4 regions of the Pantoea sp. S-LA4 genome follow, and region 3 is predicted to be linked to each of the others. Evidence: predicted binding sites of a transcription regulator. Region 3 holds the regulator's gene; each other region holds the start of a gene.
What was found. The regulator sigma-54, encoded in region 3, starts transcription at its own class of promoters, with help from an activator protein. The targets are predictions, from matches to a motif close to GTTGGCACANNTTTCGCTNT.

Region 1 (2,203 bases), 420 kb from region 3:
CGCTGCCAAATTCGTGATAGATACTCTGAATAAACGATACCGCGAGGCCGCTGCTGTCCATCACGCCCATCCAGACCGTATCGCCCGGCCCGCGGCCGTTGCCCCAGGGCGCCGCCTGGCGATCGTCAATCTGGCTGGCGAGCGTGCGAAGATGATCGCTGTCGAGCAGCGCCTGCAAATCTTCGGTAACGTGACGCGGATCGGTGATGTGTTTATCACGCAGCGCAAAGGCTTTTTTGGTCGCCTCAACGATGCGGTGGATAGTCTGCGCTTCAGTGGCGTCGCCCATTTCCAGCACGTCGGTGATGCCCAGGATCGCCAGCGACACCATGCCCTGGGTCGGCGGCGTCATATTCCAGATATCGCCTTCGCTGTGTGACAGATGCAGCGGCGTACAGCGGCGGGCGCGCTGCTGTTGCAGATCCTCAAGGGTGATCGGCATACCCAGCGCTGACAGCTCACTGGCGAGATGGCGCGCCAGCGGACCGCGATAGAAACTGTCGAGTCCCTGTTCCGTCAGCTGACACAGCGTTTGCGCCAGCGCTGGCTGAGTAAAGCGGCTGCCCGGTTGCGGCACATCGCCATCGGGCATAAACGTGGCGGCAAAGCCGGGCTGATGCTGCAACTCGTGGCGGAATGTCGTCGTGGCGGCGGTCTGCGAAGTGGTGACCGGAATGCCATCGGCGGCATAACGAATGGCATCGCGCAACAGACGCGCCAGCGGCAGCGGCGTACCGCCCAGCTCCGCGCCCAGCTGTAACGCTTCCTGCCAGCCGCTGACCGTGCCGGCAACGGTTAATGCGGCTTTCGGACCGCGATGCGGGATCTGTTGATGATCGGCGTAAAAGTCGAAGTGGGCCAGCGATCCGGCGGCGCCGCTGGCATCAATCGCGACAGGATCGCCGCCCGGCGGCATAATCAGCCAGAAGCCGTCGCCGCCAAGGCCATTCATGTGCGGATAGACCACGGCGATGGTTGAGGCCGCCGCCACCATCGCTTCAATGGCGTTGCCGCCGTCACGCAGCACCGCCAGCGCACTTTCACTGGCCAGATGGTGCGGCGTCACCGCCATCCCCTGCGGGGCCATATTGCTTTGATTCATGCTTTTCTCGTTCTGTTATCGGGTGACAGAACGGTATACAAAGCAAGAGCTGTTCCAGTTTTCATTCCGGCCGTTATGACAGCCGCGTTAACCTGGCGCAAATTATGCTAGCTTCAGCTGAAACAAAAGTTACAGGACCTGTTATGCAACAGCTTGATGAACGACTCAGAAGCCACTATTCCCAGCTCTCACCGCAAGAGCAGCGTATTGCTGACTTTGTTTTTGACCATTTTGACGATCTGATCAGCTACAACAGCGCCGAGCTGGCGCGGCTCAGCGGCGTGTCGAAAGCCACCGTCAGCCGGTTGTTCAAACGGCTGGGCTATGAAAAGTACAAAGAGATGCGCGATGAGCTGCGTACCCTGCGACAGAGCGGTATGCCGCTGACCGATAACCGCGATGCGGTGCAGGGCAACACCTTGCTGTCGCGCCACTATAAGCAGGAGATGGCTAACCTGACGCAATGGGTCAATAGCCTGGACGCGCAGCATTTCGGCGAGGTGATCCAGCAGCTGGCGCAGGCAAAACGGGTGTTTATCATTGGGATGCGCAACGCCTATCCAGTGGCGCTGCACCTGCGTCAGCAGCTGATGCAGGCGCGGCCGCAGGTGCATATTCTGCCGCAGCCAGGCCAGACGCTGGCCGAGGAGCTGGTGGATATTACGCCGGACGATATGGTGGTGGTGATGGCGTTCCGCCGTCGCACCCGGATGATTCGCCCGCTGATGCAGCAGCTACAAACCGCCGGCATCCCACTGCTGGCGCTGTGTGAGCCGCAGGCGCAAACGGTGATTGCGCTGGCACGCTGGCAGCTCTGTGCGCCGCTCGACAGCGTCTCGGCCTTTGATAGCTACGCCTCGGCAATGAGCCTGATCAACCTGATCGCCAACGCGCTACTGCATGAAATGCTGGCGCAGGGCCGCCAGCGCATTCATCAGATTGCCGACCTTTACCAGCAGTTTGACGAGCTGGAGCACCGCTAACAGGCACCGTTTTGGTGCCTTGCCCCATTTTAGTACAACCTTTCCCGACGGCGTATCGCGACGGATAACGCCGCTTTTCTCACCATCTCATTGCCACTCCACCTTTTTTCTCCCGCTG
Region 2 (2,203 bases), 1.5 Mb from region 3:
CTGACGGATTTGCCGGGCGGAGACGCCGGTCTGCTCCTCTACGGCTTCCGGGGAGTAGCTGGCGACATTTTTACGGTATTCCTCAAAGCCTTCGGTGTACTTCGCCACATAGTCGTGGTCATACAGATCTTCCTCGATCAGCACATGGGCAAAGGCATTGACCAGCGCCATGTTGCAGCCGTTTTTGATTTGCAGGTGCTGATCGGCAATCCGGGCGGTTTCGATGCGGCGCGGATCGCAGACGATGATCTGCGCCCCTTTTTCTTTGGCTTTGATCACCCGACGGGCGACGATGGGATGCGAGTCTGCGCAGTTATAGCCGATCACCAGCAGGCATTTTGAGTTTTCGATATCACCGATGGAGTTACTCATCGCGCCGTTACCCAGCGTGGCCTGCAATCCTGATACTGAGGGTCCGTGGCAGACGCGGGCACAACAATCGACGTTGTTGGTGCCGATCACCGCGCGGGCAAATTTCTGCATCACAAAGTTGGTTTCATTGCCGGTGCCGCGTGACGATCCGGTGGTCATGATGGCGCGCGGGCCATGTTTTTGTTTGATCGCCGCCAGGCGCTGCGCGGTGTAGCGGATGGCTTCATCCCAGCTGACGGCTTCAAATTTACCGCCTTTTTCACGGCGAATCAGCGGCTGGGTCAGCCGCGGCGTGAGCAGTTTGGTGTCATTGAGAAAATCCCAGCCGTAGTAACCTTTCAGGCACAATTCGCCCTGATTGGTGACGCCATTCGCCGCTTCCGCGCGGATGATTTTTCCATTATCGACAACCAGGTTCAATTTACATCCAGCCCCGCAATAGGGGCAGACGGTCGTGACTTTATTCATAAGAGGGTTTCCTTAATCCGGGGTTAAAACAGCAGCGGAGAGGGGCTGTCGAGCGCCGCACGGCGGCGTTTTTCTGCGTTCATTTCCTGCAACTGGTTGCGATCAATGGCGAATAGCGCCTTGGTCGGGCAGGTTTGCATACAGGCCGGGCCGTCCGGGCGGGTGTGGCACAGGTCGCATTTGTGCGCCTCGGCTTTATCTGAGGTGGCGACCATCGCTGCCCCGTTCTGACGGAAAACGGGTCGGGTGATCACCTCCATCGCGCCGTAGGGACAGGCGACCACGCAGGTTTTACAACCGATACAGCGTTCCTGCATCACCTGCACATGATCGGCGGCGCGAAGAATGGCACCGTTCGGACAGACATTGGCACAGGGCGCATCTTCACACTGGCGGCACATCACCGGCGTACTGAGATTGACGCCTTTGATAACGTGCAGACGCGGTGCGAAGGTAACGGCGTTAAGCTGTGAAATATCCTGCGATTCACTGTGCGCCATCACACAGGCTATTTCACAGGTGCGGCAGCCGATGCATTTTTTCGGGTCGGCGATAATAAACCGGTTCATCTGAATCTCCTGATTGGGGATTTCGTCTGACGCCGGATCACACCGGCCTGACGAGAGGGCTGTAGGGGTAATACATAAAGCGTGCCAGCTTGCAGATTTAATTTTTTTACTTTTTATTCAGTGGGTTATATCGGCTGTCGTCGGAAGTGACGAAACCGGCTGCTGACGTCAGCCGGGTTTCGTCATCATTCCGACAGTTATGACGACGCCGTTGTCAGGCGCCTGCCGCCCGGAAAGGGGCGATTCCCAGCCCCTGTTCCAGCGCAGGCAGCCGCTGATGCAGATCGATAACGGCCCGCTCAACAGCGGCGCTGATCGGGTAGTAAAAGGCCACCACGTCGGGCTGAATGCCGACAAAGGTGATAGCCGGAATATCGCTGCGCAGTTGCTGAATCAGAAAGCTCAGCGGCAGGTTGTGGGTGGTCATCATGAACAGGTAGGCAATATCCTCTTCGTCGATAAGACGCATCTCGCCCGCTGCCAGTCCCATATCGGTGGCATCAACGATCACCAGATGCTGCGGGCGCAGTTCACGTAAATACCCGATATCGTTTTCCGGGGCCGCGCCGCCGTCCACCACCGTCCAGCCGGGCAGCGGATGTTCAGCGCACCGCTCCGCCAGGCGCGGACCGGCACCGTCATCGCCCATCATGCTGTTTCCGACACACAGCAGCGCGTAACGCGAGGTGAAATCAGGCATCGTATCTCCGGACCATCAGGTAGAGGGCGGGGTCGTGTTCAATCCGGGTCAGCAGGGCGATGAGCCGATCGCTCCAGCCCTGCTGCAGGGCACT
Region 3 (2,203 bases):
AAAACGGGGCGGATATCCGCCCCATACTGTCGGCTCTGCACGCAGAGCGCGCTTAGCGAGCGTGAAGGTTAGTGTTTTTTCAGTTTGTCTTTGTGTTTGGTCAGCTGACGGGCAAGCTTGTCGATTAGCCCATCGATGGCCGCATACATATCTTCCGCTTCCGACGTGGCGTGCAGCTCGCCACCGTTGATGTGAAGCGTTGCGTCGGCCACCTGCGTGACCTTCTCGACCTTCAGGACAATATAGACCTGATTGATATGTTCGAAATAGTGTTCCAGTTTGGCAAATTTACCGCTGACGAAATCGCGCAGTGGTGCGGTGATTTCAACATTTTGCCCGGTAAGGTTCAGCTGCATAGGTCTTCCTTCTCATTTCTGTCAAACCAGCTGTTTACGCTGGTTCGATGGCGGGATGGATAAAGACTCGCGGTATTTGGCGACGGTACGACGTGCCACCATGATCCCTTGATCAGATAACATGGAGGTGAGTTTACTGTCGCTCAAGGGTTTGGCTGGATTTTCCGCCGAGATTAATTTTTTCACCAGCGCGCGAATCGCCGTCGATGAGGCTTCGCCGCCACCTTCAGTATTCACATGACTGGAGAAAAAGTACTTCAGTTCAAAAATGCCACGCGGACTGTGCAGATACTTTTGCGTGGTCACGCGGGAAATGGTCGACTCGTGCATCTCTACCGCCTGTGCGATATCAGCCAGCACCATCGGCCGCATGTACTCTTCGCCCTGCTCAAAAAACGCCTGCTGCTGCTCGACGATACAGCGCGTCACCTTCAGCAGTGTGTCGTTGCGGCTTTCCAGGCTTTTAATCAGCCAGCGCGCTTCCTGCAGGTTACTGCGAATGAACTGGCTGTCGCTGTCGTTGCGCGTCGCCCCGCTCATGGCGGCATACTGCTGATTGATTTTCAGGCGCGGAACGCTGTCGGCGTTAAGCTCAACCGTCCAGCGGTTGCCGACTTTACGCACCAGCACGTCGGGAATGACATATTCCGGTTCGCCGGTATTAATCGACTGACCGGGACGCGGGTCCAGCGACTGAATTAACAGCATCGCCTCTTTCAGCACCTCTTCTTTAAGGCGCGTAACCCGCATCAGGCTGCGAAAATCGTGGTTAGCCAGCAGATCCAGATGTTCACTGACGATTAGCCGGGCTTCCGCCAGCATCGGCGTTTCGGGCGCATATTGCGACAGCTGAACCAGCAGGCAGTCACGTAGATCGCGTGCGCCAACGCCAATCGGATCAAAGCGCTGAATGCGTTTCAGCACCGCTTCCACTTCATCGGCCTCAAGCTCATCGTTGCCGATGCTGTCGAGAATCTCTTCAAGCGAAACGGTGAGGTATCCGGTGTCATCGATCGCATCCACGATCGAGGTGGCAATGGCGCGGTCGGTATCGCTGAACGGCGTCAGTTCAACCTGCCACATCAGGTAATCCTGCAGTGACTGGGTCGTCTCACCCTGATAAACCGGTAATTCATCATCCTGGTAATCGGTACCGGTGCCTGACGGCGTGCCGGCAGTGTAAATCTCATCCCAGGTCGCATCCAGCGGCAGCTCATCAGGCATCTCTTTCTGCTCAAGCGCCTCACGGGTATCCAGCGCTTCGCCTTCCTGAGCCTCACGAGAGTCGATTTCTTCATGCAGATCGGTCTGTTCAAGCAGCGGATTACTTTCCAGTGCCAGCTGTAACTCCTGCTGGAGTTCAAGCGTAGAGAGTTGCAGCAGGCGAATCGCCTGCTGCAACTGCGGTGTCATCGCCAGCTGTTGGCTGAGCCTGAGTTGCAAACCTTGCTTCATAGACAGGATGGTAGTTCCCAGGTAAACATCAGTATTTACGACACCTTATCAGAGTCTGAACTCTTCACCCAAATAAACCCGCTTAACCTGCTCATCTGCCAGAATTTCATTCGGCGTGCCGTGCGCGATCAGGTGACCCTGACTCACGATATAAGCCCGTTCGCACACCGCTAAGGTTTCGCGCACGTTATGGTCGGTGATCAATACGCCCAGACCGCTGTCACGCAGGTGCTCGATGATTTTCTTGATGTCGATGACCGAGATCGGGTCAACACCGGCAAACGGCTCATCCAGCAGGATAAATTTGGGGTTCGCAGCCAGCGCGCGGGCGATCTCGACCCGGCGGCGTTCACCGCCGGATAGCGCCTGGCCCATGCTGTCGCGCAGGTGCT
Region 4 (2,203 bases), 2.6 Mb from region 3:
GTCGGTCAACAAAATACCGTCGCCTGTGCCGGACCAGCGCCAGTTCAGCTCCGGAGAAATGCTGCGCCAGCCACTGTTCTGGCTGATGTTCATCATGATGACCATGATGTCGACATCGGGACTGATGGTGACCTCGCAGATGGCAATTTTTGCCGAAGACTTCGGCATCAGCAAGGCGGTAATTTTCGGTATGGCCGCGCTACCCCTGGCGCTGACTATCGACCGTTTCACGAACGGTTTAACACGCCCACTGTTTGGTTTTATTTCTGACCGCTACGGCCGCGAAAATACCATGTTTGTTGCCTTCGCGCTGGAAGGTGTTGCGATGACGCTGTGGCTTGCCTGCCGCGAAGATCCGTTGCTATTCGTACTGCTTTCAGGCGTAGTGTTCTTTGGCTGGGGTGAAATCTTCTCGCTGTTCCCATCCACACTGACCGACACCTTTGGCAGTGAAAATGCTTCAGCGAACTATGGTTGGTTGTATATCTCACAGGGTATCGGCGCAATCTTTGGCGGTCCGCTGGCGGCACTGATGTATCAGCACACCCATAACTGGCACCTGGTCTTTGGCTGCGCTATTACCTTCGACTTTATCACCGCGGGTCTGGCGTTATGGGTGCTCAAGCCCTGGCGTACGCGATTCCTGCACGCGCAAAATAATCTTTCACACTGATTATCGGGTAGTGAACAAAGCTCGTAAAACAGCTTCCCCACTACGTGCAGTGCCGTTGAAAATATCCCGTCAGTCAGACGGCGGACACAGAAAACAGCCGGGACCTCAACCGTCCCGGCCAGAACCTATCATCAACCGCAGCGAAATACCTGCTGCCATCTTCGTTATCGCTATAGTCGTCACGGTTGAGTTTTTTATCGGTCAGATTCAGCACCCCTGCCCGGATCTTTACCGTTTTATTCACCTTATACGACTCGCCTGTATTCCAGATGGAGTATCCGCCCAGCGCATCGGAGCCTTATAAGGACGACATTAGCCCGCGCACCACTTCGATAGGTTTGATCGATTCCGCGGGGATCCAGCTAAGATCGGAATCCTTATGGCGGAGGTGGTTTTTCTCCACCACGGCACACTAAGCGCCATATTAAGACACTCCCGCGCTGAGCCTGCACCAAAAAAGGGCATTGGACGTTGCAACATTACCGCTTTGCACCGTTTCGCTTCTTCAGATGCTGGCACACTTTATGCTTGAGTAGATTGACAGCCTTTAACGTCTGCGAGGTGACGATGCTGAATATCAATCTCTCCGCTTCACCCTTTTTTGATGAGATGCTTCTGGCTGAAGGTGAGCACCGTGACCACTACGCCGCCTACTGGCAATGGCTGCAACAGGCTGATCATCAGGCTGTACAGCGCAAGCGGGAAGAAGCCGCCCTCCTGTTTCACCGGGTAGGTATTACCTTCAATGTCTACGATGACGATAATGGTGCTGAACGGTTGATCCCGTTCGACAGCGTGCCACGTATTATACCGGCCGCCGAATGGGCCATGCTCGATGCCGGCATTCGCCAGCGTGTGCAGGCACTCAATGCCTTTCTCTACGATATCTACCATGAACAACATATTCTGAAGGCGGGAATCATTCCGGCAGAACAGGTTCTGGCTAACGAACAGTATCAACCTTGTATGCAAGGGGTTGATCTTCACCGTAATATCTATGCGCATATTGTTGGCGTAGATATGGTGCGCAACAGTGATGGCGAATATTACGTCCTGGAAGATAACCTGCGTACCCCCTCCGGCGTCTCCTATATGCTGGAGAACCGTAAAATGATGATGCGGCTCTATCCGGAACTCTTTGCGCAGCAACGTATTGCTCCCGTAGAACGCTATCCGTCGCATCTGCTACAAACGCTTCGCGAAAGCTCACCCATTAACGATCCCACCGTGGTGGTATTGACCCCAGGCCGCTTTAACAGCGCATACTTCGAACACAGCTTCCTGGCCCAGCAGATGGGCGTTGAGCTGGTTGAAAGCGCCGACCTGTTCGTTAAGGATGGCATGCTGTTCATGCGCACAACTGCCGGGCCATGCCGAATACATGTCATCTATCGTCGGGTTGATGATGCCTTCCTCGATCCGCTGGCATTCCGCCCGGACTCCATGCTCGGCGTACCGGGACTGCTGTCGGTTTACCGGGCTGGCAATGTCGTCCTGGCCAACGCCATCGGCACTGGCGTAGCTGATGAC

Region 1: a site for sigma-54 is predicted at 1,142-1,161, ahead of ACX3P5_RS03490 (gamma-glutamyltransferase family protein). Genes of this name have one in related genera too.
Region 2: a site for sigma-54 is predicted at 1,479-1,498, ahead of hydN (electron transport protein HydN). Genes of this name have one in related genera too.
Region 4: a site for sigma-54 is predicted at 1,185-1,204, ahead of ACX3P5_RS13840 (circularly permuted type 2 ATP-grasp protein). Genes of this name have one in related genera too.

Annotation. Positions count from the first base shown of each region.
Region 1 is NZ_JBTLRC010000002.1:585,657-587,859, forward strand. Features, by position in the region: gene ACX3P5_RS03490 (gamma-glutamyltransferase family protein) at 1-1,102, opposite strand, end outside; gene hpxU (MurR/RpiR family transcriptional regulator HpxU) at 1,246-2,085, shown strand.
Region 2 is NZ_JBTLRC010000002.1:1,633,815-1,636,017, forward strand. Features, by position in the region: gene fdhF (formate dehydrogenase subunit alpha) at 1-840, opposite strand, end outside; gene hydN (electron transport protein HydN) at 864-1,409, opposite strand; gene hycI (hydrogenase maturation peptidase HycI) at 1,624-2,109, opposite strand; gene hycH (formate hydrogenlyase maturation protein HycH) at 2,102-2,203, opposite strand, start outside.
Region 3 is NZ_JBTLRC010000002.1:167,240-169,442, forward strand. Features, by position in the region: gene hpf (ribosome hibernation promoting factor) at 69-356, opposite strand; gene rpoN (RNA polymerase factor sigma-54) at 378-1,811, opposite strand; gene lptB (LPS export ABC transporter ATP-binding protein) at 1,860-2,203, opposite strand, start outside.
Region 4 is NZ_JBTLRC010000002.1:2,789,327-2,791,529, forward strand. Features, by position in the region: gene oxlT (oxalate/formate MFS antiporter) at 1-673, shown strand, start outside; partial or broken gene ACX3P5_RS13835 (hypothetical protein) at 747-956, opposite strand; gene ACX3P5_RS13840 (circularly permuted type 2 ATP-grasp protein) at 1,241-2,203, shown strand, end outside.